3 regions of the Silvimonas soli genome follow, and region 3 is predicted to be linked to each of the others. Evidence: predicted binding sites of a transcription regulator. Region 3 holds the regulator's gene; each other region holds the start of a gene.
The links. Region 3 encodes FNR, which switches genes on or off when oxygen is low (the NO sensors DNR and NnrR bind a similar motif). Its sites were predicted from a motif close to TTGATNNNNATCAA; they were not measured.

Region 1: a site for FNR is predicted at 2,479-2,492, ahead of ccoN (cytochrome-c oxidase, cbb3-type subunit I). Genes of this name have one in related genera too.
Region 2: a site for FNR is predicted at 2,100-2,113, ahead of N7220_RS09005 (NAD(P)H-dependent flavin oxidoreductase). Genes of this name have one in related genera too.

What each region holds. Positions count from the first base shown of each region.
Region 1 covers NZ_CP106736.1:152,966-157,134, reverse strand. The annotation lists gene ccoP (cytochrome-c oxidase, cbb3-type subunit III) at 1-66, opposite strand, end outside; gene N7220_RS00630 (cbb3-type cytochrome oxidase subunit 3) at 93-263, opposite strand; gene ccoO (cytochrome-c oxidase, cbb3-type subunit II) at 269-883, opposite strand; gene ccoN (cytochrome-c oxidase, cbb3-type subunit I) at 909-2,330, opposite strand; gene ccoS (cbb3-type cytochrome oxidase assembly protein CcoS) at 2,540-2,731, opposite strand; gene N7220_RS00610 (heavy metal translocating P-type ATPase) at 2,731-4,169, opposite strand, start outside.
Region 2 covers NZ_CP106736.1:1,963,247-1,967,415, forward strand. The annotation lists gene N7220_RS08990 (ribonucleoside triphosphate reductase) at 1-979, shown strand, start outside; gene nrdD (anaerobic ribonucleoside-triphosphate reductase) at 1,108-1,296, shown strand; gene N7220_RS09000 (anaerobic ribonucleoside-triphosphate reductase activating protein) at 1,319-2,047, shown strand; gene N7220_RS09005 (NAD(P)H-dependent flavin oxidoreductase) at 2,192-3,361, shown strand; tRNA gene N7220_RS09010 (tRNA-Thr) at 3,628-3,703, opposite strand; gene N7220_RS09015 (pilin) at 3,848-4,169, shown strand, end outside.
Region 3 covers NZ_CP106736.1:254,483-258,651, reverse strand. The annotation lists gene N7220_RS01120 (YjfB family protein) at 1-130, shown strand, start outside; gene N7220_RS01115 (phasin family protein) at 312-866, shown strand; gene N7220_RS01110 (hypothetical protein) at 986-1,612, opposite strand; gene fnr (fumarate/nitrate reduction transcriptional regulator Fnr) at 1,707-2,453, opposite strand; gene hemN (oxygen-independent coproporphyrinogen III oxidase) at 2,671-4,068, shown strand; gene N7220_RS01095 (sulfite exporter TauE/SafE family protein) at 4,093-4,169, shown strand, end outside.

The sequences.
Region 1 (4,169 bases), 100 kb from region 3:
GATCAGCGAAACGATGACGATTACGGTGATGTAAACGCCCCAAAAACTACTATAAAAATCAGTCATTTATGACTCCGCGCGGTGAACTGCTTTTATTTTTGCCCAGACGAAGACGCAGGCAGGTCATCGTCGAGAAGGGGCGCGCGGCCCGCTTCCTCCATTTCATCCTTTGTGCCCTTGCTGAATGCCCAGATAATCAGGGCAACAAAGCACAGGAAACCCAGAACGGTGACGCTGATGCGCAACAAATCCTGCCAAGCCATGTCTGTTACCTCTTGTTTTTCAGCGCCAGACCCAAGCCTTGCAGATAGGCAATGACAGCTTCCATTTCGGATTTGCCTTCAGCATCTTTGGTCGCGTTAGCGATGTCTTGATCGGTGTATGGCACACCAACACGACGCAGGGCGCGCATTTTGGCAGGCAGGCTTTCTGCATCCACCTTGTTTGCGGCCAGCCACGGGAACGCTGGCATGATCGACTCAGGCACCACATCACGCGGATTGGTCAAGTGGGCGCGATGCCACTCATCCGAGTAACGACCGCCAACACGAGCCAGGTCCGGACCAGTACGCTTGGAGCCCCACAGGAACGGGTGATCGTAAACCGACTCGCCGCCCACCGAATAATGGCCGTAGCGTTCGGTTTCTGCGCGGAACGGGCGAATCATTTGCGAGTGGCAGTTGTAACAGCCTTCGCGCAGATAAATATCACGACCAGCCAGTTGCAGCGCGGTGTAGGGTTTGACGCCTTCAATTGGCTGCGTGGTGGACTTGGAGAACGCCAGTGGCAGGATTTCCACCATCATCGCGACGCTAATGGTCAGGATGGTCAGCAAAATCAGCCAGAAGACGTTCTGTTCGATCAGTTTTTGAATTCTTTCCATTTAATCTCTTCTCCGTCTTCGGCAATCAGGCGTGTGCGTGCACTGCTGGGATTTGCGCATTGACCGGAGTGCCGGAGAAAGCGGTACGCAGCGTGTTGTAAAGCATCAGCACCATGCCGGAGAGGAACAATACGCCACCCAGGAAGCGGATGATGTAGTACGGGTGGGTTGCTTTTACCGCATCAATAAATGCGTAGGTCAGCGTGCCATCCGGATTCACCGCACGCCACATCAGGCCTTCGGTTACGCCGGCAATCCACATGGAAGCGATATACAGCACGGTACCCAGCGTCGCGACCCAGAAGTGAACCTCAATCAGCTTCACCGACCACATTTCTTCTTTGTTGAACAGGCGCGGGATCAGGTAGTAGATCGAGCCGATCGTGATCATCGCCACCCAGCCCAGAGCGCCGGAGTGCACGTGACCGATGGTCCAGTCGGTGTAGTGCGAAAGCGCATTTACCGTCTTGATGGCCATCATCGGGCCTTCGAAGGTGGACATACCGTAGAACGACAGGGCTGTGATCAGGAACTTCAGGATAGGATCAGTACGCAGTTTGTGCCACGCACCGGACAGCGTCATGATGCCGTTGATCATGCCACCCCAGCTTGGCGCCAGCAGAATCAGCGAGAACACCATACCCAGCGACTGGGTCCAGTCTGGCAGAGCGGTGTAATGCAGATGGTGAGGGCCAGCCCACATATAGGTGAAGATCAGCGCCCAGAAGTGAACCACTGACAGGCGATACGAGTAGATCGGGCGACCGGCTTGTTTAGGCACAAAGTAATACATCATGCCCAGGAAGCCTGCGGTCAGGAAAAAGCCCACGGCGTTGTGGCCGTACCACCATTGCACCATGGCATCCACAGCACCGGCGTACACCGAGTAGGACTTCCACATGCTGACCGGTACAAACGCGCTATTCACAATGTGCAGCAGCGCTACGGCCAGAATGAAGCCACCGTAGAACCAGTTTGCCACGTAAATATGCTTGACCTTGCGCTTGGCCAGTGTGCCGAAGAACACCACGGCATAGGTAACCCAGACCACGGCGATCAACAGCTTGATAGGCCATTCCATCTCGGCATATTCCTTGTTGAAAGTAATGCCGAGCGGGTAGGTGATGGCACAAGCCACGATGACGACTTGCCAGCCCCAGAAAGTAAAGGCGGCCAGCTTGTCGCTGAACAGCCGCACGTTACAGGTGCGCTGAACCACGTAATACGAAGTAGCAAAAAGGCCACTGCCGCCAAACGCGAAAATCACCGCGCTGGTGTGGAGCGCTCGCAAGCGCCCGAAGTGGAAGTAAGGACCGAAATTCAACTCCGGCCATGCAAGCTGAGATGCAATGACGACACCTACCAACATACCGACGATACCCCACACGACGGTCATGATGGCAAATTGCCGCACCACTTTGTAATTGTATGTGGCTTGGTTTTCCATAAAGCGCTCCGAGAAAGCTCCAAAACAGCAAAGGTAAATCTTTGAATGCGTGCCCATGAAAGCAGGGCGAACAGGTTAAAACCTGTTTTATGCATTATGCGTATTAGTAGTGATTCTGAAATGTAGCTGGCGGGATGTATACGCAGCATTGACGCGTATCAAACCCAGCCTTGGTCGGGCGGTATTTTAGCGCGCCGCCAGTCAATCAGTCAGTTGTTTTTTTGGTTTTCAACCTTATTTTGCGGCGATGCGGCATCCGGGCTGTCGTCATCTTGCAAAATACGGTGTGCTGGACCTTCCAGATCATCAAACTGGCCATTGCGCATGCACCACCAAAACAGAATGCCGATCAAGAACACCAGTACAACGGAAAGCGGGATTAACAGATACAGGCTTTCCATTAGTTAATTCCCTGGTTTGAAACCCGTTTCTTGTTGCGCTGCAAAGAGAAAGGTGCGGCCAGTCGAATCGCGTTGGCCACCACCAGCAATGAACTGAGCGCCATTCCCAAGCTGGCCAGCCAAGGCGTTACCAAGCCGCAAATCGCCAGCGGTAAAGCCACAACGTTATAAACCAGTGCCCAAGTCAGATTCTGCCGGATGATGCTGCGCGTTTTCAGCGCCAGCGACAAGGCGAATGGCAGGTGATCAAGTCGGCAATCATAAAGAACGGCATCGCCGGTAGCTTGGGCCACATCAACGCCGGACCCCATTGCGACTGAAACATTGGCTAGCGCTAGAACCGGCGCATCGTTTACGCCATCGCCCACCATCAAAACCTTGCGACCTTGTTGTTGCAGATCACGGATATAAGTCAATTTGTCTTCGGGCGAGGCATTTGCTCGCCATTGCATAATAGACAATTCGCCGGCCAAGCGGCCCGCAGCGACTTCGTTGTCGCCACTCAATAGATGTAGCTGATAGCCGCGGGCGAGCAAAGACTTGATGGTGTCGGCGGCCTCAGCGCGTGCACTATCGGCCAACTCAAAACGCGCCAACCAGGCTTGTTCGCTGACTAGCCAGATTTCAGTTCCGCGCCCTGGATTGCCGGCAGGCGAGGGAGGCACTGCGTTGCATTGGGTTGCAGCAAATTCCCGATTGCCGATCGCATACCGGATGCCCTCGATATTGCCGGTCAAACCGCCGCCGGGATGATTGGCGACATTGGTGGCGTGAAGGGGGGTAGCAGCGATAAGGGCGCGGGCCAGCGGGTGTTCGGATTGGGCTTCCAGCGCTGCTGCAATGTGTTGAGCCGAAACTGCGTCGCCGGAGTAAGCCTCCATTGCCACCACCTTGGGTTGGCCGAGCGTCAGCGTGCCGGTTTTATCAAACACGATATCAGTGATGCCCACCATCGCCTCCAGCGTGTGACCACGGGTGATCAGCAGGCCGCGCCGCGCTAGATGGCCGGTCGTTGCCGTCAAGGCCGCTGGCGTTGCCAGGGATAGTGCACAGGGGCAAGAGATAACCAGTACGGCAATGGCGATGGGCAGGGCATGTACCGGATCATGTACGTGCCAATACCACCAGGCACCCAACGCAGCCAGCAGCAGCAGCGTCACAAAAATACCCGCAACGCGGTCGGCTATGCGGGCAACTCGGGGTTTTTCGGCTAGCGCGCGATCAAGCAGGCGGACGATTCCCGCTAGCCTGGTACCTTCCCCGACGCGGGTTGCTTCGATGAGCAGAGGGGAAGTCAGGTTAACGGTACCGGCAGTGACCATTTGCGCCGGTGCTTTGCCAATGGGCGCGCTTTCGCCAGTCAGTAGCGACTCGTTTACATCGCTGCGCCCATCCAGTACCACCCCGTCAGCCGGAATGGTTTCGCCCGGCTTAACCA
Region 2 (4,169 bases), 1.7 Mb from region 3:
AGACTTCGATTGGGATCACCCCAACACCGTTTTGCTGTTCGAAATGACTGCCAAATACGGCCTGCCCTACTTTCAGAACTTTTTGAACAGTGATCTGGAGCCGCACATGGTGCGCTCCATGTGCTGCCGTTTGCAGCTGGATTTGCGCGAGCTGCTCAAGCGCGGCAACGGGCTGTTTGGCTCAGCCGAGCAAACCGGCAGTCTTGGCGTGGTGACGCTTAATTGCGCCCGCATTGGCTACGAATTCAAGGGGGATGAAGTCGGTGCTTTTGCCCGCGTAGATGAATTGATGGAACTGGCCAAACAAAGCCTGGAAATCAAACGCAAACTGATCGATCGGCTGATTGCGGGCGGCCTCTATCCCTATACCAAGCGCTATCTTGGTACGCTGCGCAACCACTTCAGCACGCTGGGTGTGAACGGCGTCAACGAAATGATCCGCAACTTCACCTGCGACGAACACGACATCACCACGCCGCGGGGTTACGACTTTGCCAACCGGCTTATGGATCACATTCGTGATCAGATGACGACATTCCAGGAAGAAACCGGCCATCTGTACAACCTGGAAGCCACGCCAGCCGAAGGCACCACCTACCGCTTTGCCAAAGAAGACAAACGCCGTTATCCGGAAATACTGCAAGCGGGCACCGTGGCGCAACCGTATTACACCAACTCCACCCAATTGCCGGTGGGTTATACCGACGACCCGTTCGAAGCGCTGGCGCGCCAGGAAGTACTGCAGCGCAAATACACCGGCGGCACGGTACTGCATCTGTATATGAACGAGGCCATCTCCAGCGCCGACGCCTGCCGCACCTTGGTTAAACGTGCGCTGGCGAATTACCGGCTGCCCTATGTGACGATTTCGCCCACTTTTTCAATCTGCCCCAAGCACGGCTATTTGAGCGGACACCATGAGTTCTGCCCGAAATGTGATGCCGACTTGATTAGCAAAAAGCAGCCCTGCTGCGCCTAGGTTTGCTGCATGTGCATGCAGCGCACGCGGCTGAACGGTTGCCACGGAATTCCAGCCGCGTTCTTTTCTTCTCTTCCAACCCAAAACCCAAGCAATCCTTTGGGCCAGTGATCTAACAGGAGCACGCCATGAACGACCTCAACATCCAGCAACATCTGCACAACGCCACAGCCCAAGCCATTCAGCTCAAAGGTGAAGAACGCACCCGTTGCGAAGTGTGGACACGAGTAATGGGTTATCACCGGCCCGTTTCCGCATTCAATATCGGTAAACAGGGTGAGTTCGCCGAACGCCAATTCTTTACCGAGCAACATTGAATAACATCAAGAGCACACCGATATGACCATGCCAGACGAACACGCGCCTCATCCACCCAAGCTGGGCGGACTTGTGCCGTTCTCCAGTTGCGACTATCCGGGCAAGCTCGCTTGCGTAGTGTTCATCTCTGGCTGCCCCTGGCGTTGTCACTATTGTCATAATCCGCACCTGCAAACGCGCAGCAAAACACCAACCGAACCCGCTTGGGATGATATCGTCAACTGGCTGGAGGGACGCAAAGGCTTGCTGGATGCCGTGGTCTTTTGTGGCGGCGAGCCGCTAACCGAGCGCTGGTTGCCGTTGATGATGGCGCAAGTCAAAGCCATGGGGTTCGAGGTAGCGTTGCATACCGGCGGCGCCTATCCGGAGCGACTGAAACAATGCCTGCCTTATCTGGACTGGGTGGGCTTTGATGTCAAAGCCCCCTTTGCCGAATATGAAGGCGTAACGCAGATTCGCGCAAGTGGCGACCCGGCGCGCGAATCGCTAGGGCTCATACGCGATAGCGGCGTGGCCTATGAGTGCCGCACCACCATCCACCCATCCTTGCTGAACGACGATGCCTTGCTGCGGCTGGCCGGAACATTGGCGGTTTATGGCGTGCAAGACTTCGTGCTGCAACCTTTCCGGCCCAATGGCTGCGCCTCCAGCCAATTGCTGCAACAACCGGCACCAGCCGATTATCCAAGCCCCGTCACTTTGCAGCAGCTAAGTAAACTGGTGCCCGGAACTCGTATAAGGGCGCATTAATCACCGCCCATCTCGTGATTTTTATACACGGCATCATCAGCGCAGCAACGCCTTGATCTAGATCAAAATCACTCGACGACCAAACCCGCAGACTCCCACCCCTCAACAAAGAAAACGCCATTGTGGCGGGAGATCGCATTCATGCTGCACCACACTTTCAAACCGCTGCTCATCAAGGGTAAAGCGCTGCTACCAATCGTGCAGGGCGGGATGGGGGTTGGTATCTCGGCCCACAAACTGGCCGGTGCCGTTGCCAAAGAAGGCGCGCTAGGCACCATCGCTTCTGTTGATCTGCGTCATCATCACCCAGACCTGCTGGAGCAAAGCAAAGCAACAAAAGTTCAAGCCGAACTGGATGCCTTGAACTTTGAGGCGTTAGCTCGTGAAGTAAAGCTGGCCAAGGCCACTGCACAAGGTAACGGTTTGATTGCCGTGAACGTGATGAAAGCGGTTGCTTCCAATACCGACTACGTGCGCGCCGCCTGCGAAGCCGGCACCGACGCCATCGTCATGGGCGCGGGCCTGCCGCTGGATTTGCCGGAAGTCACCGCAGACCACCCGAACGTGGCGCTGGTGCCGATCCTCTCGGACAGCCGCGGCATCAACGTGGTTCTGAAAAAATGGCTCAAAAAGAACCGTTTGCCCGATGCCATTGTGATCGAACACCCGGCCCACGCCGGTGGCCATCTGGGTGCCACCAAGATCGAAGAAATTCATAACGAGAAATTTGATTTCGACCGTGTCCTCACCGAAACCCATCAAATCTTCAAAGACCTGGGTCTGGAAAGCGCACGCATCCCGTTGATCGTCGCCGGTGGCATCAACAGCCACGAAAAAGTACTGCATTATCTGAACAGCGGCGCCAGTGGCGTGCAGTTGGGCACCGCCTTTGCCGTTACAGAAGAAGGCGATGCTCATGCCAATTTCAAAGAAGTGCTGGCCAACGCTCGCGATGAAGACATCGTCGAGTTCATGAGTGTGGCCGGTCTGCCCGCCCGTGCCGTGCTCACACCATGGCTGAAGAACTACATCAATCGCGAAGTGCGTCTGCAATCCAACGCCAAGGCTGATCCGGCCCGTTGCACTCAAGGCATGAACTGTTTGTCGGTCTGCGGCCTGCGCGATGGCTTGGCTAAAGTCGGCCAGTTCTGCATCGACCTGAAACTAGCCGCAGCCATGCGCGGTGAGGTGAACCGGGGCTTGTTCTTCCGCGGCGCCGACAGCCTGCCCTTCGGCAGCGCCATCCGACCGGTGCGTGAGCTGATCGACTACCTACTCACCGGCCAACGCCCGCAAAATCTGGCGGCAATCTGATCGCTCTTTGGCGGGATTCCCAGAGCTATATAAGAGAAATCTGACGAATTAGAGAAATTGAAGGTGACGAAAAACGTCACTTTGATGAGAAAGGCCGGATTGTGCAAACAACCGGCCTTTTGTTTTGCCATAAAATTCCCACCACTCGTCGCCGCCTGGCGCAAACGCCCTGGCACGCAGCCGTAACAAATCCCGTCGCAAATCCACCCATTCCTGCAGGCCCAAAACAAAAAGGGCCAGGCTGAAAGCCTGACCCCTGCTGCATCTGGTGCCGTTGAAGTGAATCGAACACTCGACCTACTGATTACGAATCAGTTGCTCTACCAACTGAGCTACAACGGCAAGAGCCGGCATTATAAGCAACTTTGCAAGGGATACCAACCCGGGCACAATGCGCCGGCGGCATACAGGACACTGGCATGGCTTTTGCTCAATAGCTACTGCGCGGGTACGCCGCACACCAACAAATATTTTTGGAGATTGAACATGCAACGTATGCAAAAGGGTTTTACCCTTATCGAACTGATGATCGTGGTTGCGATTATCGGTATCCTGGCTGCTGTGGCGATTCCGGCTTACCAAAACTACATCATCCGCGCAAAAGTGACTGAAGGTCTGGGTCTGGGTGATGCAGCTAAGACTGTTGTTGCTGATAATGCCGCTAACGCAGCTGCTCAGTTTGACCTCGGGTATCAACCAGTGGGTGCCACTGCAAACGTGACTTCTGTTGCTATTGATGGTACTGGTGCTGGCGGAATCACCATTACCTATACCCCAAGCGCTGGTGGTGTACCTGGTAAGAATACAA
Region 3 (4,169 bases):
CGTCGGGGTAATGAAAAAAGCCAACGACGCGCAGGCCTCGGCAGCGCTGAGCTTGCTGCAGGCATTACCGCCGGTGCCGCAATATAACAACCCGACTAATCTGGGCAACGCGGTAGATACCAAGGCGTAATGGGGAGTCTCCCCGCGCGTGAGTTGGTGGTTCAGCCACCGGATTAAAAATACGACCTGAGGGTCGTTTTTTTTCGTCTGAAGATTATTTTGTGCGCCGCACAAATATTGCATTGACATGTATCGGCGTTCTGCCACAATGCTTCCAGATGTTGCGTTGCACAAATCCTAAAGGAAAGATCATGACGTTTGGTTCCAACCGTTTTGCCGAAGAGTTTTCCCGCGCTCAACAAGTCGGGATCGAGCGGTCCTTGAATTACGCACAGACCTTTCTGGCCGGTGCGGAGCGTTTGTGGGGCGTGCAGCTGGGCTTTGCCAAGACTGTGGCTGCCGATAACGTTGAGGCGATCAAAGCCTTCTCGCAGACCAAAGATGTGCAGGGTGCTTTGGCATTACAGCGTGGCCTGGTCGAGCCGCTAATTGAAAAAGCCACTGCCGCATGGCGTGAATCCATTGGCATTGCGCAAGCAACCCAACAGGCCTTGAGCGAATTGGTCGAACAGCAAGTCAAAAAATCTGGCGATGAGGTGCTTTCCGGATTTGACGCATTCGCTGATCAAGCGCCCGCCGGTGCCGAAGGCATCAAAGTGTTGCGCAATGGCGTAGCGGCTTCGCTGGACGCTTATGGCACAACAGTAGCCGCTGCGCGCAAGCAGAGCGAAGAGTGGGTTGCCACTGTAGTACAGAATGTGACTAAAGCAGCGCCTGCGGCGAACGGTCGTCGCAAAGCTGCTTGAGCAAATGTTTTAACGTTTCAAAGCGCATATCTGCCGATTGCGATTATGGCCCTCTGACGAGGGCCATTTTTTTTGCCAACGCACCACCGATACTGGCTTAGCCTTGTGCTGTTGAAGTGTCAGGACGCGGTTGCGGCGGACGGGCTTGGGACGACTGGGAGTATCAGCAGCCACTGTGCTAGCTCCCTCGCCAGTGCATTAGAGCTACCTTGGAGCAAGAGGCCACTTTGCGCGGCGTGCCATGGAGTGAACGGCTCGGTGTCGAGGGCCAGGTAATCCCGCGCCTCTCGCTGCAGCTTCTCAAAACCGCCGTGAACCAGGTATTGCCAAGACTGCAGATCAAACGGCGTGCTGCCGGGTTGCTGCAACGCGCGCTGTAACCACAACCAGACCTCTCCAGACTGCATTAGGCAGGCACCGCTTGTGGTCTGCAAAAACGCGCCAGCCCCGGGGCCGCCTGCGTGAAGCCATGCGTTGGGCAGGGCTGGCGACAACGCTGCAATGATGGGTTCGGCTATTGCAAGGTCACTGTGCTTTGCACCGACAGCGAGCATCCAGCCGTAGATTTGCCCGAGGGGGTTTTGCAAGTTGCCGGCTATATCCAGCAGATGCCAGCCCTGTGCATCGGCTTGGCTTTTCCATGCCAGATATTCCGCGAGCCCTTGCGGGTTCACCAACACCAACGTGCTGTCGGGGGTGGGTGCAGGCGGCAAAGCAGTTGGAGTTTCTGCCGGAAATACCGGCACCCCCAATCCTGATCGCGCCAGGCGGCCAAGGATGGAGGATGCGAGCGCCGCTGGGGCAACCAGGCAAACTTGCGTGAGCATTGGAATCAGGCAGTCAATTGCTTTGACAGTTGTTCATCAATTGTTTCAAGCCTTCGGTGTCTTTCAGTTCGATGAGCCTGTTCTGTACTCGAATCAGACCATTGTCCTGGAAGCGCGATAAGGTTCTGCTTACCGTTTCCAGCTTCAGGCCGAGGTAGCTGCCGATTTCTTCGCGCGTCATGCGCAGATGAAAGCTGCTGTGCGAATAGCCACGTAAGGCAAAGCGCTGCGAGAGATTGAGCAAGAACGCAGCAATCCGTTCCTCTGCCTTCATATTGCCCAACAGCAGCATTACGCCATGATCGCGGACGATTTCGCGGCTCATCATCTTGTAAAGATGGCGTTGCAGGTTGGGAATACGGCGCGACATGGATTCGATTTCAGCAAAGGGCAGTTCGCATACTTCGCTATCTTCCAACGCAACTGCGTCACAAGTGTGATGGTCGGTGCTGATTGCATCCATGCCCATCAACTCACCATTCATGTGAAAACCGGTCACTTGTTCGCGACCATCTTCAGAAACGATGCTGGTTTTGAAGAAGCCGAGGCGCACTGCATAGAGTGCATGGAACGGCTCACCGGCACGGTAGAGTGCTTCGCCGCGCTTGATGGGGCGGCCCTGGCTGACCAATTGATCAACTTGTCGCATTTCTTCGGGCGACAAGCCAATGGGCAGACACAGTTCACGCAAACTGCAATTTGAGCAGGCGTGCCGCAGTTGCTTGAGGCCGGTTTCGCGTAACTGAATTGGTGACAGCATGATGTTGTTCCACTATGACTTGAAATTTTTACGCCATTGCAGCGGCACCCTTACACAATCCTGTGTGCCGCTTCATCGAATTCTGTGCCGCTTATTGAGCCAGGTCACGTATCCTCGCAGTAGATGCTAGCATCATGCGAGTCGTATTGATTTGGATCAAGTAACTATGTCCCAGATGTAGGCAAAATCTTTACCCTGTGTTTTAGGGGTAGGACAAATGCATACAACACCGTTGATCCAGCAGGTCGAATTCGATCGATCTCTTGTCGAGCGCTACGATGGCAAAGGCCCTCGCTACACGTCTTATCCCACCGCAGACCGATTTGCCGAGCTTGAAACTGCCGATTATCGCGAGATGCTGTTGCATTCGCGTGTAGGTGAGGCGGACAAGCCTGCTTCTTTATATTTTCATCTGCCGTTTTGCAATACGATTTGCTATTACTGCGCTTGCAATAAAGTGATTACCAAAGATGAATCACAGGCAGTTAAATATACAGAGTATCTACAAAAAGAAATACAGCTTCACGTAAATATATTGCCATACCGAATGAAGGTTGGCCAGATCCACTTTGGGGGTGGTACACCGACTTTTTTGCCGGAAACCCAACTAGCCACTTTAATGCGCGCAATTAATGATAATTTCGACATTCTGACGGATGGCGAATATTCAATCGAAATTGATCCGCGCAAACTTGAATTATCAAAAATAGCGTTGCTGGCTGAAACGGGTTTTAACCGGGTGAGTGTTGGCGTTCAGGACTTTGACGAGAAAGTGCAGCGCGCCGTTAACCGGATTCAGAGTGAAGAGCAGACCCGCAAGGTGATTGACGCCGCGCGCGCTTCCGGGTTTCGTTCAGTCAGTATCGACTTGATCTATGGCCTGCCGTTCCAGTCTGTAGCTAGTGTCATGCAAACCATCGACCGGGTGCTGGACATCCATCCAGACCGCATTGCGCTTTATAATTATGCCCATTTGCCTGAGCGCTTCAAGCCGCAACGACGCATTGATACGGCCGCATTGCCCGACTCATCGGCCAAGCTGGATATACTGCATGCAGCCATCGACAAATTGACTGCCGCTGGTTACGTTTATATCGGCATGGATCACTTTGCATTGCCGGATGATGATCTTTCCATTGCCCAGCGCCGTGGTACTTTGCAGCGTAATTTCCAGGGTTATTCAACTTACGCGGAATCTGATTTGCTGGCATTTGGTGTATCCGGAATTGGTAAGGTTGGGGCCGGGTATTTTCAGAATTCAAAAAATATCGATGAGTATTACGAGATGCTCGATCGTAATCAATTGCCAATTGAGCGCGGGTATATTTTGAATATGGATGACTTGCTGCGCCGTTCGGTAATTCACGGATTAATGTGTCGCTTTAACCTCAATTTTGGACAGATTGAAACCGCCTGGTTACTGGATTTCAAAACCTACTTCGCCCCCGAAATGGGGCGGCTGTCACAGATGGAGCAGGACGGCTTGTTGCAGTTGAGCGAAGAGGGCATTGAGGTCACGCCTAAAGGACGCATGCTGATCCGTTCCATTGCGATGGTGTTCGACCGTCATCTGCGCGAGAAGACCACCGCAGCGAGCTATTCGCGCCTGGTTTAAGGTAAGCTCAGACCGGCATGCGGCGTGCAACGCGCCGTGGCGGCTGGCCTTGAGGCCGCCGCAGATTGTTTTCTTTGCCAGGGTTCTGATTTGCACGATTT